DNA from 3 places in the Clostridium sp. 001 genome. Region 2 is predicted to be linked to each of the others. Evidence: riboswitches for the same ligand, from Rfam matches in the RefSeq annotation. Region 2 holds a riboswitch; each other region holds the start of a gene.
The links. A riboswitch is a leader RNA that binds a small molecule or an ion and turns the genes downstream of it on or off. The one in region 2 is predicted to bind glycine.
Positions count from the first base shown of each region.

Region 1: linked by a shared signal. The riboswitch ahead of B5S50_RS15705 (amino acid permease) and the one ahead of B5S50_RS04510 (ACT domain-containing protein) in region 2 are both predicted to bind glycine.
Region 3: linked by a shared signal. The riboswitch ahead of gcvT (glycine cleavage system aminomethyltransferase GcvT) and the one ahead of B5S50_RS04510 (ACT domain-containing protein) in region 2 are both predicted to bind glycine.

Region 1 covers NZ_CP020473.1:3,361,781-3,368,225, forward strand. Annotated here, with positions in the region: gene B5S50_RS15695 (TSUP family transporter) at 1-644, shown strand, start outside; gene B5S50_RS15700 (DUF1653 domain-containing protein) at 1,098-1,352, shown strand; glycine riboswitch at 1,612-1,698, shown strand; gene B5S50_RS15705 (amino acid permease) at 1,839-3,233, shown strand; gene budA (acetolactate decarboxylase) at 3,405-4,124, shown strand; gene B5S50_RS15715 (ABC-F family ATP-binding cassette domain-containing protein) at 4,154-6,073, opposite strand; gene B5S50_RS15720 (GDSL-type esterase/lipase family protein) at 6,181-6,445, opposite strand, start outside.
Region 2 covers NZ_CP020473.1:1,007,420-1,013,864, forward strand. Annotated here, with positions in the region: gene B5S50_RS04505 (methyl-accepting chemotaxis protein) at 1-1,941, opposite strand, end outside; glycine riboswitch at 2,178-2,267, shown strand; gene B5S50_RS04510 (ACT domain-containing protein) at 2,539-2,808, shown strand; gene B5S50_RS04515 (PFL family protein) at 2,827-4,185, shown strand; gene B5S50_RS04520 (HD-GYP domain-containing protein) at 4,358-5,416, shown strand; gene B5S50_RS04525 (PocR ligand-binding domain-containing protein) at 5,608-6,445, shown strand, end outside.
Region 3 covers NZ_CP020473.1:488,678-495,122, forward strand. Annotated here, with positions in the region: gene gcvPB (aminomethyl-transferring glycine dehydrogenase subunit GcvPB) at 376-1,836, opposite strand; gene gcvPA (aminomethyl-transferring glycine dehydrogenase subunit GcvPA) at 1,836-3,179, opposite strand; gene gcvH (glycine cleavage system protein GcvH) at 3,185-3,565, opposite strand; gene gcvT (glycine cleavage system aminomethyltransferase GcvT) at 3,582-4,688, opposite strand; glycine riboswitch at 4,755-4,848, opposite strand; gene B5S50_RS02120 (lipopolysaccharide assembly protein LapB) at 5,223-6,179, opposite strand; gene B5S50_RS02125 (cell wall-binding repeat-containing protein) at 6,386-6,445, shown strand, end outside.

The sequences.
Region 1 (6,445 bases), 2.3 Mb from region 2:
ATTTTGCTATTGGTACAAATAAAATGAGTTCTTGTATGGGGACAATTATAGCTACATGTCGCTATGCTAAAAATGGATATATAAAGCTGAAACTAGGAATTTGCAGTGCAGTCTGTGCTTTGATTGGGTCGCCACTTGGAGCTCTTATTTCCTTAAGAATAGAAGACTTCTATTTTAAAATTTTAATGTTGTTCATTTTGCCTATAACAGCATTTTATGTTTTACATAAGCATAATCTTGAAGATAATAAACAGGAAACATCAATTAGTTATAAAACTTACATAACATGTATGCTAATTGCATTTTTTTTAGGAGTCTATGATGGGTTTTATGGCCCAGGAACAGGAACATTTTTATTGTTATTATTGACGAGCATTGCAAATTTGAGTATGAATACTTCTGCAGGAATTACAAAGGCTATAAATTTATCATCAAATGTAGCTAGTTTAGTAACATTCATTATAAATGCAAAGGTATTTTTAGTTTTGGGTTTAGTCGCAGGCTTATTTAGTATTGCTGGAAATTACATTGGCTCTGGTTATTTTACAAAAAGCGGATCAAAAGTAGTACGTCCTGTAATTATAATTGTACTTACGATTTTTTTCATTAAAATATTAGTTGAGATATTATCCAAGCAATTATAATTCCAATTGAAAGTGCCGATAACACTAATCAATCCTAGAATGTTTATTTTGTTTTAGGAATATTGGATTCTAATTAACTCAACTTTCGCACATATAAACTTTTTTAATTAATAGTTAAGAATGAAGAATTAATAGTTAATGTGAATTTTTTTCCGTTACACTACAAAAAATCTTTGATTAAGCTTTTCACCACTCGTTTCTCTAAAACGAAACATTGCTGATTTATATAAATTAAAAGATTTTTTGCGACAGCTAAAAATCATCCTTTACTATTAATTTTTCATTATTAATTCTTAACTTGCGAAGCTTTGCTTCGCAAAGTTTTAAAACTGCGAAAGTTGAGTAATTAATATATTAGTAGGAAAAAGGTGCTAGTCTTTGCCAGATGGATTACTTTTTTCTTTGCTATTAATTTTTATGTGAATACCAAGAAATTTAAGGAGTGTGAAATATATGGACGAATTAGAAAAAAGAAAAATAGAATTACGAAATCATAAAGGAAAGATGGTTAGACACTTTAAAAATAAAAATTACTTAATATTAGATTTTGCAACACATACTGAGACAGAAGAAGAATTAGTTATATATAAAGCTCTTTACGGTAACTGCGGTGTATTCGCAAGACCAATAGACATGTTTGTTAGTGAAGTAGATCATGAAAAGTATCCTGAAGTAAGCCAAAAGTGGAGATTTGAATTAATTAAATAGAAAAGCATTTTCATTTCTCTAATTTTATTTAGTTTTAACTTAATATGGTCACTTTAGTATAAATACTTTTAGAAATTATGACTAAATATAATTTTTATTTATTAAAAGTGAAGAAGTTGTTGCAATTTTATTAAATATGTATTAGTATATAATAAAATTAATAATTCAGATGAAGATAGTGGGAGAGTTATGGCTTTTGCCATTCACCGAAGAAGTAAATCTTTCAGGTACCTATTTAATTATAGAGATGACCGCTATTGGATGAATCCTTGGAGAGACTCTTATTGAGCACCGAAGGAGAAAGTCGCAGGGCGAAACTCTCAGGTAAAAGGACAGGGGAAAGGTAACATATCTTATAAAAAGTAATACATAATCAATTACTTCATTTGGATCTTATCTATTCCCATTTGTATCTCCAATCATAAAATATTTATATAGGAAAAGGCATTTTTAGTACATGCTTTTTAACTAAGATGGAGGGATAAAATGGATCAATTAACATCAGAAAATCAAAATTTATCGAGAGGACTAAAAAATCGTCATGTCCAATTACTTGCAATTGGAGGTGCAATTGGTACTGGATTATTTCTTGGTTCAGGCAGGTCTATTCACTTGGCTGGTCCATCTATTTTATTTGCATATACTATAACAGGAATTATTTTATTTTTTGTAATGCGTGCCCTTGGCGAATTATTGCTTTCTAATTTAAACTACCATTCTTTTGTAGAGTTTGTGTACGATTATTTAGGAGAAGGAGCAGCATTTATTACTGGATGGACATACTGGTTCTGCTGGATTTCACTTGCTATGGCCGATGTAGCTGCCACTGGACTATATGTACAATACTGGATTCCCAATATACCTCGATGGGTGCCAAGCCTTATAGTTCTTGTAATTTTACTAATTATGAACCTTACTGCGGTGAAATTGTTTGGTGAAATGGAATTCTGGTTTGCATTAATTAAAGTTGTTGCAATTTTAGCACTTATTATAGTTGGTACATTTATGATTATTAAAGGATTTTCTACAAGTGCTGGTGCATCTAGCTTTTCAAACCTTTGGAGACATGGCGGTTGGTTACCAAATGGGGTAAATGGTTTTATACTTTCATTTCAAATGGTTGTGTTTGCTTTCACTGGAATCGAATTGGTTGGTTTAACAGCTGGTGAAACTGAAAATCCAGAGCATGTTATTCCAAGGGCTATTAATAACATTCCAATTAGAATTATTATTTTCTATGTAGGAGCACTTGCTGTTATTATGGGCATATATCCATGGAACTCAATTAATCCGGCTAAAAGCCCATTTGTACAGGTATTTGCCTCAGTTGGAATTGCAGCAGCGGCAAGCATTGTAAATTTTGTTGTACTAACATCAGCTGCATCTGCTTGTAACAGTGGTATTTTCAGTACAAGCCGTATGGTTTACTCTCTTGCTCAAGAAAAAAATGCACCTGATTCAATGAAAAAATTAACTTCTAACCATATACCTTGCAATGCTGCAATATTTTCTGCAGCCGTTATATTAATTGCAGTTATTTTAAACTATATCATGCCAGGTGAAGTATTTGTACTAATTACAAGTATATCAACATTTTGCTATATATATGTTTGGGCAATTATAGTTATCTGCCACATGAAATATCGTAAAACTAAACCTGAACTTGCTGCCAAGAATAAATTTAGAATGCCACTTTATCCAATCATGAACTATATAATTCTAGCATTCTTTGCTTTTGTTATAGTTACATTGGCACTTAATAATGAAACTCGTGTAGCTCTATTTGTAACACCTGTATGGTTTATAATGCTTGGGGTGATTTACAAGATATTTAAATCAAAAAAGGAAACTGGAGAAGACAGCAAAAGAAATTTAGCATAGGTTAACATTAAAGAAATTTATTCCTAAATGTTATGAATTTAAATTTTGCAGATTTGTAAATTTGATCAACCTTCTAAATGGTTTAAGCAAATGTGTTTAATTGTAGTGACAGATTCTAAGAGTAGAAAGTAGGAATTTGCTATGCTATAATGACATAGAGGTGAATGTAATATGGATGATGAGGTGAAAGTCCCAAACCATATATATCAAATGTCTACAATAAATGCACTTGTTTCGGGACTATATGATGGCTGTGTTTCATTATCTAAACTTCTAAAAAAAGGAAATTTTGGTATAGGTACTTTTAAAGGTCTAGATGGTGAACTAACTCTCTTAAATGGAACTTTTTATAGGACTAAACCTGATGGCAGTGTATACGTATGTTCCAAAAACGTATCCGTTCCTTTTGCTGTAGTCACTGAAATGGAGAATTATAACACTTATAATATTCAAAATTGTACTTCTTATGAAGATATAAGAAAAGAATTGGACAGCTTTATAGAAAGTAAAAATATATTTTATGCTTTCTATATGGAAGGTAAATTTAATTATGTAAAAACACGTACTGTTGTAAAACAGAATATGCCTTATAAGCCTATGGCTGAAGCTGTTAAAAATCAACCTATGTTTGAATATAATGATGTTGATGGATATGTGGTTGGATTTAGATGTCCCGATTATGTTGAAGGTCTTAATGTCCCTGGATACCACTTCCATTTTATAAATAAAGATAAGAAATTTGGTGGACATGTAAGCGAATTTTCTATTGAAAGTGTAAAGGCTTATGTACAGAATTGCTCTTGCTTTAGAATGGAACTTCCTAAAAATGAAAATTTTTACAATATGGAAGTGAAAGATAGAAACGATGAGATAACAAGTGTTGAAAAATAAAGTATTGATAGAAAAAACACTAGACAGTGTTAATAACAATGTCTAGTGTTTTTCTCTTGTTCAATTTTTTCATTGAGTTCATTTAGGTAAGTCCACCTGTCCATCTTTTCTTCTAATTCTTTTTCCAGTGAATTCTTTTCAGATAAGAGATCTTCAAGAAGTGCATAATCAGATGAAGCAGCTTCCATTTCTATTTTCTTTTCAGATATAGATTTTTCTAGATTTTCAATTACCTCATCTATTTTGTCAAACTCCATTTGTTCTGCATAGGTAAATTTTAAAGGCTTTTCTTTTTGCAACCTATAATTGTTTTTAGCTGTATTGTTCTTAGTGGTTATTTTTTCTTGTGGTATTTTTGCAGTTTCGTGAAAATGGGAGTAGTTTCCTGTATATTGAGCGATTTTACCATTTCCTTCAAAAGAAAATATTTTATCAACTGTTTTGTCAAGGAAGTATCTGTCATGGGATACAGCTATAACAGTTCCTTCAAAATCATTAATATAATCCTCTAGGATTGTAAGTGTTTCTATATCCAGATCATTTGTTGGTTCGTCCAGCAAAAGTACATTAGGATAATTCATCAGTATTTTTAGAAGGTATAATCTTCTTCGTTCCCCTCCTGAAAGTTTTCCAAGGGGAGTCCATTGAACTGAAGGTTCAAATAGAAAATTTTCAAGTACAGCAGAAGCACTTATTTTTTCACCCGATGAAGTTGAGGCATATTCTGATGTCCCACGTATGTATTCAATTACCCTTTCGTTCATATCCATATCAGAAATTCCCTGAGAATAGTATCCTATTTTTACTGTTTCACCTATATCTATAGTACCGCTGTCCGGCAGAATTTTTTGAGTTAAAATATTCATAAGAGTGGATTTACCACTTCCATTAGGTCCAATAATACCTATTCTATCATTATTTAGTACGTTATAAGTGAAATTTTTAATTAATGTTTTTTCACCAAAACTTTTGCTTATGTTATCCAGGTTTATGACTTTTTTACCGATTCTTGTACTCTGAAGGCTAATATTAAGTTTTGATTTATTTAAAGATGTACCTTCTGTAGTTAATTGTTCAAATCTTTCTATTCGGGCTTTTTGTTTTGTACTTCTTGCTTTTGCACCCCTTCTTATCCAGGAAAGTTCTTTCCTTATAAGATTTTGCCTTTTTCTTTCATTGGCATTTTCAGTTTCAAGTCTTTCAGCTTTTTCTTCAAGAAAATTACTATAGTTTCCCATATAACTATAGAGTTTTCCCCTATCAAGTTCAAACATTCTATTAGTTATTTTGTCCAAAAAAAATCTATCATGGGTTACCATAAGCAGGGCACCACTTCGTTTTGTTAAGAAATCTTCTAACCATTCTATGGTTTCATCGTCAAGGTGGTTTGTAGGCTCATCAAGTATTAAAATATTTGAAGTGGTTATAAGAGCAGATGCAAGGGCTACTCTCTTTTTCTGACCTCCAGAGAGCACAGATATTTTTTCATTAAAATCATTTATTCCAAGTTTGGTTAAAATAGTTTTAGCCTGACTTTCAATTTCCCACACATTTTGTGCATCCATTTTGGAATTTAAGATTCCAATTTTAGCTTGAAGACTCTTGTCTTCTGGATTTTTTTCAATAAGCTTAAGAGTTTTTTCATATTCTCGTAAAAGGTTCATAACAGGAGAAGTGCCCCTAAAAATCTGCTCAAGAACTGTTAGATTACTGCTTGTAAAATCAGAATTTTGGGGAAGGTATCCTATAGAAGCTTCCTTTGATTTAGTAATTTTACCTCCATCTGAAGTTTCACATCCTGCAATTACCTTTAAAAGTGTAGATTTTCCTGTACCATTTACACCTATAACACCTATTTTATCTCCTTCATTTATACCTAGACATATATTTTTAAATAATATTTTTTCACTGTAACTTTTACTTATATTTTCTGCAGTTAACAAGTTCATTTTTTTACACATCCTTTATTTTATCATATCATGTATTTGCGCTAGACCCAAATATAAAAAATTCCAATAGATTTAGTTTATATAAATTAAATCTATTGGAATTTTTTTTATAAATAGGATTTTATAGCATCTCTCCATACTTTATAGCCTTTCCCATTTACATGCAATCCGCCTATAGTGTATTCCTTATAAAGTTTGTTTTGGTTTGGCAGAGTAAAGAGGGGATACAGATTTATATATTGTACATTTGAGTTTTTACAAAGGTTATTTAAGGATGCATTTAAATTTATTATCTGATTATCTTTTGTTCTGGTTTTATATATATCTTTATTTATAGGAAGAACACTTTCTACATATATTAAAGTGTTAGGA
Region 2 (6,445 bases):
TGCTTTAGTTCCATCATTTGAAGAACCCACTATAATACACATTATTTTAGTTATTACTAAAAAAGACTCATCTACATTTTCCATAAGCCCACAAACCTTTTTTAATACAGATTCAAATCTCATTCCGTCTTTTTCATAATCTTTGCTTATGTCTACCATTTTTCTGTAATCCGACAAAATATTTTCCTCTAAAATTTTCAATACACTTTCAGCTGATTTTGAGAGTTTTTCTACCGATTTTAAAGCACTTTTTACATTTAATTGTATATTGCTTACCATATCAGAAGATTGCATAGCTAATTTTCTTACCTCTTCTGCCACCACCATAAATCCCCTGCCATATTCGCCAGCCCTTGCGGCTTCTATATTGGCATTTAATGCTAATATATTTGTTCTATCTGATATAGTTTTTATTTCCTCAGCCATTATAGAAATATTTTTTACTACTTTCACATTTTCCAGTGCATGTCTTAATTCATCACTATACTGTGTATAATAATTTTCAAAGTCATGCTTTGAGCTTTCCGTATCTTTTTTAATATTTAAAGCCCTTTCCCTTATGTTTTTTGCAAGAGCCAAGCCTTGATTTGCCTCTTTTGCTAAGTTTTTTATTTCATGCTTTACATTTGATATCTTTTGGTTCACTTCTTCTATAGAAGATAAGTTCTCCTGCATATTAGAACATATTTGTGAAGATTCATCTGAAACCAATTTTATTTCCGAATGCGATTTTTCAAACATTTTATTTACATTATCCGCAGCTTCCAAAGCTTCTCCGCTTTTTAGTTTTACTTGTTCTATAATATACTCTATTTCATTCATTGCATAGTTTAATGCTGAAGCCGTATCTCCAAATTCATCTCTTTTGTCAATTTGTATTCTGTAGTTTAAATTAAACTTTGATAATTCCAGAGCATACTTTCTTATTTTATGTAGTGGTTTTTTTATAGTTCCGGCTATAAATAACCCTATAAAGAATCCTATCAAAATAAATAGAACAGTTATCATAATTATTTTGTATTTTAACATATTTACTTCACTAAATATTTCACTCTTATCTATAGTAAGCCCTAACGACCAATTTAAGTCAGCTATTGGTGTATAGGCCATAAACATATCTTCATTATCTTTTTTATAGTATCCCGAACCACTTTTACCTATTATCATATTTTTTTCTAAAGTTGCCAGTTCATTTAAAGAATGATCTTTTTTTTCATCTTCTATAGTATTATCTTTATTTAACACCAGTTTCAAATCCTTATGTGCTACCTTAACCCCTTCCTTATTTATTATAAAGCAGTATCCACTTTTACCCAGCTTTTCATTTTGAACTAATTTATTTAAACTTTCCATACTTATATTTGAAAATAATACTCCTACAACTTTCTCATAAGAATCTTTTATTGGAACTGCCACCGCCATTATTTGCTGCCCATCCGTATTCATCACTGGATCTGAAATAGATATTTTTCCACTTAACGCATTTTTAAGGTAGTAATTCTTGGTATCCTCTAAATTAGCTTTAGTCTTTTCACCAGTTTGCATATAAATCATACTCTTTGAATCCATCACATTTAAGTTCACATATCCTAATTGTTTTGCTCTCATCTTAAGAAGAGGTATCTGTATTGAAGTATTCATGGATTTTATAATATCATTTGATGCTAACTCTTCAATTGCTTTAACATCCTGTTTTAAAGTTGCATCTATGAGTTTAGAAGATTCTATTGCTCTACTTTCAAGCGAAGATTTTATACTATCTTCCATAGCTCTATAAGCACTGTAATAAGATGTCATTCCTAATATACTGCATATCAATATTATAAGTATTCCAATCTCACAAACTATCTTCACTCCCACACTGTTTAAAAAAGATAGATTAAACTTTTTCTTCTTACCAAAAAATAACTCTGAGACGCTTAAAAATAATTTTTTTAACATAAAATTCCTCCAGTATATAAATTTACATTAATCATATTTTTTATTTTAATGTAGTATTTTTAAGCTGTTGTTAAATAGAACTTTTTTTAACGTAAATTTAACCTATGATAACCAACATGTATATTCCAATAAAATTTACAATAATATATTTGAATTGGCTTTTTTAATATGATATAATTGTGATAATTTAAAAGGGTCGGATGAAAATAGTGGGATTAAATTTTTAAACCGTTATTAGACGAACCTCTGGAGAGACTCTTATGAGCACCGAAGGGGAAAGCCAAAGTTGGGTGAAACTCTCAGGTACAAGGGACAGAGGATTTTATACAAAATGATAATTATTGACTCAATTAATAGTTATTGTTTAAAATCTTATTTTCCAGAGACTAATTTAATTTGGTCTTTTTTTTTATCCGATGACTACCTGCTCTAATACTTCCACTTCTCCAAGTAGAAGTAAAGAGCAGCTACGTCCCTGGATAGTGATTTCTAAGCATCATGTGGAGTTAAAACTCCACCTCATGCCAAGAACTCTGTTTATAATTGCTAATAATAGAATTAATCAATACAAACTATTTAAAGGAGATGGATTATAAAATGAAGTCATTTATAACTGTACTTGGAGAAGATAAAACTGGTATTATTTACAAGGTAACTTCTGTACTATTTGAAAATAACATAAATATTTTAGACATAAACCAAACTCTCATAGAAGGCTATTTTACAATGGTAATGCTAGTGGATTTATCAAAAATGAAAACAGATTTTGTAGAACTAAAGAATGATCTTGAAAATAAAGCTAAAGAAATAGGAGTTGTCATTAAGCTTCAACGAGAAGACATATTCACTTCTATGCACCAAATTTAAACTAAGGAGTTGAGTTAAATGATAAATACTAAAGACATTATGGAAACCATAAACATGATTGACAAAGAAAATCTAGACATAAGAACCATAACTATGGGTATCTCTCTTTTAGATTGTATAGATAGTGATGGAAAAAAAGCAAGAACTAAAATTTACGATAAAATAACTAAACATGCTGAAAACCTAGTAAAAACTGCCAAGGGGATTGAAACAGAATATGGTATACCCATAATACATAAAAGAGTATCCGTTACACCTATTTCACTCATAGCCCAGGCAAGCTCTGATAAAAGTTATGTAGAATATGCCAAAATTTTAGATAAAGCTACCCAAACTTTAGGTATTGACTTTATTGGAGGTTTTTCAGCACTTGTACATAAAGGTTATACTAAAGGTGACAAAATACTTATAGAGTCCATTCCAGAATCTCTAGCTGTTACTGAAAAAGTCTGCTCTTCTGTAAATGTAGGAACTACAAAAGCAGGAATAAACATGGATGCAGTAAAAGATATGGGAAGAATAGTAAAGGAAACTGCCTATCTCACTAGAGAAAATGAGAGTATAGGTTGTGCAAAGTTAGTAATATTTTCAAACGCGGTAGAAGATAATCCTTTCATGGCAGGAGCATTTCATGGAGTTGGAGAAGCTGATTCCATAATAAACGTAGGTGTTAGTGGTCCTGGCGTTGTAAAATGTGCTCTAGAAGAAGTTAAGGGACAAAATTTCAATGTAGTTGCAGAAACAATAAAAAAGACAGCTTTTAAAATAACAAGAATGGGTCAATTAGTTGCTGGAGAGGCTTCAAAAAGATTAAATGTTCCTTTTGGTATAGTAGATTTATCCCTTGCACCTACACCTGCTGTAGGAGACAGTGTTGCAAGAGTTCTTGAAGAAATGGGCCTTGAAAGCTGTGGATGCCCAGGTACTACTGCTGCTCTAGCATTATTAAATGATGCAGTTAAAAAAGGAGGCATAATGGCAGCATCTCAAGTTGGAGGATTGAGTGGTGCATTTATACCTGTAAGTGAGGATGAAGGTATGATAAGTGCAGTAAACTCAGGGTCCCTTAACCTTGAAAAATTGGAAGCAATGACTTGTGTATGTTCTGTAGGTCTTGACATGATAGGTATACCTGGTGATACTCCTGAATCCACTATATCTGCCATAATAGCAGATGAATCTGCTATTGGAATGATTAATAATAAAACAACTGCCGTAAGGGTAATTCCTGTCTATGGCAAAAATGTTGGAGATGAAGCAAATTTTGGAGGACTTCTTGGAAAAGCACCTATAATGCCTGTAAGTAAATTTTCAAGTGAAAGTTTCATAGCTAGAGGTGGAAGAATTCCTGCTCCAATTCATAGCTTTAAGAATTAGATTTTACACTTAGAAACCCCATATATTCTTCATGTTGAATATAAGTTTAAATATAGGTATAAATAAAATTTAATTTTATTGTAAACATGTTTAGAAATACAATAATATTACGATAACATATACATAGTTACTATATATTGCTATTCTAATGATTTATATGAGGTGAGATAGTATGTTGTCAAAAAAGAAATTAGTTCGAATAAGCGAATTAGAACCAGGAATGATATCAGCAAGTGATATAACCTTTGAAAATAAAATGCTGTTAGCTAAAGATATTGCCATTACGGAATCGGCTATAGAAAAGCTAAAACAAAATATTATTGTAGATGAAGTAGAAATTTACGTAGAAGATACTTCCGAAGATCCTTTAACCGCTAAAATCGAAACTGTAGAAGAACTTGAGAATACTTTTAATGAATTTTCTTACAATTTGGAAAATATATTTGATACTATATCTAATTTAAAAGCTCCTGAAATAAAGGAAGTAAGAACTTTTTCAGAAAAAATACAGGAAGAGTTTAATTCTACAGGACTAGTTATTAAAAATATAGTATTCCATGGAAGTGGCAATGATACCATTTACAGACACAGCGTAAACGTAGCAGCCGTAAGTTTTATACTTGGAAAATGGTTGGGGTTTAGCAAAAGGGATATAAACTTATTAACTTACTCAGCAGTATTACATGATTTTGGAAAAATCAAGATAAGTAAGGATATTATAAATAAGGAGGGAAATCTCACCCCAGAAGAGTGCAAAATTTTCAAAACTCACCCTGCCATAGGTTATAATTTTGTAAAAGAAATTCCTTATTTAGATTCTTCCGTAAGTTATGGTGTATTAATGCATCATGAGAGAATGGATGGATCTGGGTATCCATTAGGTATTAAAGAAGATAAAATTCATAAATTTGCTAGAGTAATAGCTATTGCAGATTTGTTTGATGATTTGAGTTCCAACAGATATTGTAAAGAACTAAGCGGCCCTTTTGAAGCTTTAGAAATTATTCAACAGCAAAGCCTTGGAAAACTGGATTGCCAATATTGTACTATGTTTTTAAATCACATAGTAAACTACTATATGGGTGAAAATGTACTTTTAAATAATGAACAATGTTGTAAAGTTATCCAAGTTGACATGAATGATTTGAGAAATCCTCTTTTACTTGATGACAATGGATTCCTTGACTTAAAAAAAGAAAAAGATTTATATGTTAAAAAGCTGGTTATTTAATAACCAGCTTTTTGTTCACTTTTTATAACATTTTGTTTTACAGTTGTATACATTTACTAATAATTAGCGTCAGTTCCATATAATAATCACTAAATCCTTGCTTTTAATATACGATATAGTATTATAGACTATGGTTTAATCACTTTTTAACAAACCACTATTACATTATATAACATAGGAGGATATTATTTATGATAAGATTTACCGATAATGATAAAATTGACTTAGACGTATTAGAAATACAAGATGTTTTAGATATTAGTACACTTCAAAAATTTCAGGATAACTTTGCTGATAGTATGAATATTGCAAGTGTTACAGTTGACAAAAACGGACAACCTATAACAAGACCAAGCTCTTATACTGACTTTTGTTTAAATCTCACCCAGTCAACTTCCAAAGGAACTTCCCGCTGTGCAGAGTCACATAGTAGAGGAGGTGCAGAAGCAACAAGGACTGGCAAACCGTATATTTATACTTGCCATGCGGGTTTGATTGATTTTGCCGCTCCTATAATAATAGAAGGTAAATCAATAGGAACAATACTTGGTGGACAAGTTGCTTATTCTAAAGTAGATGAATCAGTTGTTCGAAAAAATGCCGCAGAAATAGGTATCAATGCTGATAAATACGTAGATGCATCAAACAAAGTCTATACAGTAAGTGAAAAAAGCGTAAGAGCAGCTGCTGAAGTTTTATTTATCGTGGCAAATTCACTTTCTAAAATAGGTTATGAAGCACTTTTACTTGGTGTATCTACTAAAAATTTATCTGAAAATTTTGGTCAAATTTCAGCAACTATGGAAGAATTAGCTGCTTCAGCTGTAAATGTAAGTAACAATCAACATCTTTTAAATGAGGAAATAAGCAGAGTTAAAAATATATCTATGGATATAAATTCTATATTAAATTCCATAAAAAGTATTGCAGATCAAACAAAAATGCTTGGTTTAAATGCTTCTATAGAAGCAGCTAGAGCTGGAGAAGCTGGAAAAGGATTCAGTGTAGTAGCTGCAGAAATAAGAAAAC
Region 3 (6,445 bases), 520 kb from region 2:
ATTTGCTTATAGCTCAGGGAAAAATCAATGGAATTAATAAAAGACTTCTAAGCTAGAAATTGAATTATTCTCCAGATATTTTTACAATCTTCATCTCCACTCTATATGGAACTAAATATACAAGTTTTCTAACTAAAAAAATAAACTTATACGTAGAAATATTTTTACAATAAACAATCACATTTAAATATTTTGCATATAAATCTTAGTTGAAAATTCATGAAAAAGCTTAGGTTTTTTGAATTGTCTGAGGTACGAGTTTTCAAAAATCCTTAGGTTTTTATGAATTTTCTGCTTAGATTTATCAAAATATTTAACAGTGCTTGTGATTGTAAAAAATATTCGGAGTATAAGTTTATTTTTAGTTTAGAAACTCTACTTGCCTTTATTCCACTTAACTACAGGCTTTCTTGCTGCCTTTACTTCGTCTAATCTTTTAATTACAGTCGTATTTGGTGCTGATTTTACTATGTCGGGATTTTCCTTAGCCTCTTTTGCAATGCTTATCATATCATCTATAAATTCATCCAGTGTTTCCAACTTTTCATTTTCTGTGGGTTCTATCATCATCGCTTCTTTTACGATTAATGGAAAATATATAGTTGGAGGGTGGTATCCGTAATCCAAAAGTCTTTTTGCTACATCCAGAGTTGTAACTCCATTTTCATCTTCTTTCAAGCCCCCAAGTACACATTCATGTTTACAAACTGTATTTATAGGTATATTATAATAATCCTTTAGTCTTTCCTTTATATAGTTGGCATTTAAGACTGCATCTTCACTAACTTCCCTTAATCCATCTGCTCCCATACTCAAGATATAGGAAAATGCCTTTACCATAACTCCAAAGTTTCCATAAAAGCTTCTTACTTTTCCTATGGAATAAGGTCTGTCATAATCCAAATAATATTTGTCTTTGTCTTTAGAAACTACGGGAACAGGTAAAAATTCCATAAGTTTCTTTTTAACTCCTATAGGTCCACTTCCTGGTCCGCCACCGCCGTGAGGTGTTGAAAAAGTCTTGTGAAGGTTCATATGACATACATCAAATCCCATATCTCCAGGTCTTGTCTTTCCCATATTGGCATTCATGTTAGCACCATCATAGTAAAGAAGTCCCCCTGCTTCATGGACAAGTCTAGCTATTTCTATAATATTTTTTTCAAAAAGTCCAAGTGTATTAGGATTTGTAAGCATAAGTCCTGCTACTTCATTACTTAATATGGATTTCAAAGATTCAATGTCCACTGTTCCGTCATCATATGATTTCACTTCTATTATTTCAAACCCTGCACAGGAAGCTGAAGCTGGGTTTGTACCATGAGCTGAATCAGGAACTATAATCTTTTTTCTCTTAAAATCTCCCCTTTTTTCATGGTAAGCTTTTATAATCATAAGTCCTGAAAGTTCTCCATGAGCTCCTGCTGCCGGCTGGAGGGATACAGTTTCAAAGCCTGTTATTTCAGCAAGTTTTTGACTTAATTCATACATAAGTCTTAAAGCTCCCTGGGTAGTCTCTTCTGGCTGATAAGGGTGAAGCTGCGTAAACTCCTTAAAATCTGCCATATCTTCATTTATTTTAGGATTATACTTCATAGTACAGGAACCAAGAGGATAAAATCCCGTATCCACACCAAAGTTTTTATTGGAAAGCAGTGTAAAATGTCTTATTACATCTACTTCACTTACTTCTGGAAGCTCAGGCTCCTCTTTGCCTATAAATTCTTCAGGCAGCAATTTTTCAATGCCTTCTTCTGGTACATCACATTTAGGAAGGGAGTATGCCTTTCTGCCTTCTTTGGAAAGTTCAAAAATAAGTTTGTTATACTCTTTCATTACTCAATTCCCTCCAATACAGAAGTTAATTTATCAATTTCATGCTTTGTCCTCTTTTCAGTGACACATAAAAGCATGGAATTTTTATAAGAAGGATATTTTTTCTCCAGATCATATCCACCTAATATTTTATTTTCAAGTAGTGTTTTATTTACATCTTGTACTGAATTTTTGGAAGTAACTACAAATTCATTAAAAAATGGCTTGTCAAATACAGCTTTGTATTTTCCATTTTCAGTAAGTTTTTTAAATGCATAATGAGATTTTTGAACATTCTGGTAAGCTACTTCTCTAATTCCCTTTTTACCTAGGGTAGTTAAATATATAAGTGCTGTCAGTGCATTTAATGCTTCATTAGAGCATATATTTGAAGAAGCCTTTTCACGTCTTATATGCTGTTCTCTTGCCTGAAGTGTTAGCACATAGCCTCTCTTACCTTCTGAATCCGTAGTTTCACCTACAATTCTTCCTGGAATCTTTCTCATATATTTTTTAGTAGTAGTTAAAAATCCAAGATAAGGACCTCCATAATTCATGCTGTTTCCAAGAGATTGTCCCTCACCTACAACTACATCTGCTCCATACTCTCCAGGACTCTTTAGTATTCCAAGAGAAATAGGATCACAAAATACTATTAAAAGGGATTTATTATCGTGAACATACTTTTCCACATCCTGCAGCTCTTCTATTAGTCCTAAAAAATTTGGTGTTTGAACTATAACTGCTGCTGTATCCTTATTAATCTCACCTTTAAGTTTGTCTATATCAGTAACTCCACCTGCTTCATCTATTTCTATTAGATTTAAATCTTTAAATCTCAAATAGGTTTTAAGTACCTTTCTAACTTCAGGATTTAAAGTTTTTGAAACAACTATATTTTTACGTCTTGTTACATTTGCAGCCATTTGTGCTGCTTCTACACAAGCTGTAGCTCCATCATACATTGAAGCATTTGAAACTTCCATACCTGTTAAATTAGCCATAACCGTCTGGTACTCAAATATAGTCTGAAGTGTACCCTGGCTTATTTCAGCTTGATAAGGAGTATAGGCGGTATAAAACTCAGACCTTGACGTTATGTGTTTTATCACAGAAGGTATATAGTGGTCATAAACTCCTGCACCTAAAAAGCATGTTAGATCATCACAGCTTTTATTTGATTTTGCAATGTCCTTAATGTAAGACTCCACTTCAAGCTCAGACATTCCATCATTTATATTCAATTTTCTATTTAAACGAACGCTTTCTGGTATATCGGAAAACAGATCATCTATGCTGCTTACTCCTATTTTCTCCAGCATAATTTTCTTGTCTTCTTCTGTAAGCGGTAAATAAGGATGCATATAAATCACTCCTTATCACATATTTTTTCATAGTTTGCTGCATCAAGTAAGTCTTTCAATTCAGCTTCATCTGATACTTCAATTGAAATTATCCAATTTTTGTAAGGATCTTCATTTAGACCTTCAGGCCTATCTACAAGTTCCTCATTTACCTCTAACACCTTACCTGAAACTGGTATACACAAATCTGAGGCTGCTTTTACAGATTCAACTGTTCCAAATACATCACCTTTTGAGAATTCTGAATCCACTTCAGGAAGTTCCACAAAAACAATTTCTCCTAAAGAATCCTGTGCAAAATCCGTAATACCTATATAGGCTTTGTCTCCATCAACTTTTATCCATTCATGATCTTCTGAATACAATAATTCCTTTAAAGTTTTCATTTATAAATCCCCCTCACTATTTGTTATAATTTTTATTATAAAATTTTTTACTAACCACTTCGGCTTTCAAAAGCTTATTTCTCACCTTTATAGAAATAGAAGTTCCAATGGATGCATATTTAGAATCAATTAAAGCAAAACCTATATTTTTATTTAAAGAAGGCGAGCGATATCCAGTGGTTACTTCTCCTATTTTCTTATCCTCTGCAAAAACTTCATATCCGTGCCTTGAAATTCCTCTTTCCTTCATTTCAAAACCCACTATTTTTCTCTTTAGTCCTTCTTTTTTCTGCTTTACAAGAGCATCCTTACCTATGAAATTGTCTTTATCTAATTTGACAAAAATTCCTATACCTGCTTCAAGAGGTGTAATTGATTTAGACAATTCATTTCCATAAAGGGGCAAGCTAACTTCAAATCTCAAAGTGTCCCTTGCACCAAGTCCTACTGGTTTTATGCCATCTTCCTTACCTGTTTCAAGTATTTTATCCCACAGATACTCTGCATTTTCAGTTCCTGAATAAATTTCAAATCCATCTTCTCCTGTATATCCTGTTCTTGAAACCAAGCATTTTTTTCCTGCAACTAGTACATCTTTTTTGAAGAAATAGAACTTGATGTTATCTAAGTCTGTATCCGTTAATTTTTGAAGTACTTTTTGCGCATTTGGCCCCTGAATTGCAAGCTGTATAATTGAAGGAGATATATTTTTTATATCTACCTGAAAATTTCCCTTATTTTTCATCATCCAATCAATATCTTTATCCGTATTTGCAGCATTTATTACGAGAAAAAAGTGCTCATTTGTAAATTTATAAACAAGTATATCATCCACTATTCCACCTTCTGGATAGCACATAGGTGTATATAATATTTGGTTTTCTTTAATCTTAGATGCATCATTTGTTATTAAATTTTGAACAAATTCTAGTGCATCTTTTCCTGTTATATCTGCTTCTCCCATATGTGAGACATCAAACAATCCTGCTTTTTTACGTACTGCTTGGTGCTCAGCTGTTATGCCTTCAAATTGTACTGGCATATCCCATCCTGCAAAATCTATTATTTTTGCACCGTATTTCTCATAAGAATCAAACAGCGGAGTTTTCTTTAATTCTTCCATAACATAAGACCTCCTTCATATTTTTATGCATTAAAAAAGGATATGGAGACTATTTACCTAATAGTCCACATATCCTCTGTTTTTTTACCTGAGAGTTTCGATATTAAATATCTTTCACCTTTGGTACTGCTTTTATAGCAGATTTTTCAGAGTTTTGTCCTACAGCGCTCCTTCTACCTGAGAGTTTTTGATATAGCCGTGGCGGTATATCATTGCTTCTTCGGTTAACAACTAGATGTTATCTCGCACTATATTCATCCAATTTATATACTTTTTACTACATTATTAATATACACCTTAGAATATGGAATTTCAATAAAAATATCTTTTGTTATTTAAATAACAAAGTTGATCAATTTACAATGTAAAGCTGACCTAGCAAATGCAACAAATAAACTAACTTTATCTGTATTAACGTCTGTCTATTTGTTAAACTTGTTTTCTATATCTTTAATAACACTATTACTAACTGACTTTTCCCCACCTGATTTAATCAGGTGGTAGTTAAATTATACTCACCTATATCTAAAAGTTCTAGTTGATACTGTGTACATTTCCCATATCATGTTTATATAGTTTGCCTGTAGAAGCCTCAACATAATATCCATCTCTCGTATGACCTCCTAAAGTAAGATAAAATTCATAGCCATTCTTTGTAGTAGATGAATTACTATTAAAATATGCTTCTATAGGTTTAGATTCTTTACTATCATAAGAAATTGTTTTACCGCGATAATCTGCCATACACTTAACCTCATTTTTAATTACTGCAGTAGAATCAAGACTTGCATACAAATTCGTTCCATCATCATTCTTAATTACTGCGTATTTGCCATCAGGAAATTCAGCTTTCAAGACCATAGACAATGCCTGATCAAAGGTTACTGATCCACTTGCTGAAGGAACTCCTGTAGAAGCTTCAGCTGCTTCAGTTTGATCTTTCTTTTTTTGACCATCCGCAATATCACCCTCAAGTTTTTTCGCATCAGAATTATTAGCATCAAGCTTAAATATGTTATTTAAACAAATACTTGCTTCATCAAACTTATTATTTTTTATATCATCTTTGGCCTTAGCTAAATTATCAGATACATATAGTTTTTTACACTCATTGATTTTATTTTGAGAATCACTATATCTTTTAGGGTCTTGTTTATCTACCTTCTTGAAAATATTAATTGCACTTAGGTAATCCTTGCTCTTCATTTTTTGCACAGCACCTTCATAATTTTCTTTTGACTTCTTTAAAACGCTCATAAGTTGTATCTTTTTATCAACATCAGAAGTTTTCTTATAAGTCTCTGCTTCTGTATAAAACTTTATTGCATTATCGTAATCTTCTGTAGTTACAGCTTTATTTGCAGCCGTCAAAAGATCATTATATGGCTTAACCTTGTTGAAATAATAAAATCCAGAACACCCTGCAACAATTACAACTAAAATTATAATTAAAATTGTTTTAGTAGATAAATGTTTAATTCCATCTATCACATTAATTACCTTCCTTCATTATAAAAAACTAGAGCTGATATATTTAATAAAAAATTCATTTTTAAGCATTCTACAAAAACTTAAAAATTCCTCTTTTTATTTACATTATATTAAAATACTTTATTATTATGAAAATATATGTAAAAAATCCTTTTTGATATATAATTATAAAAAATTTACTAGCTTTTGGCATAGTTTGTGGTTTATTGGTTGCACCAGCTTTTGGTACACATACTTCTTATAATACTGTAAAGACAGCAGAACTA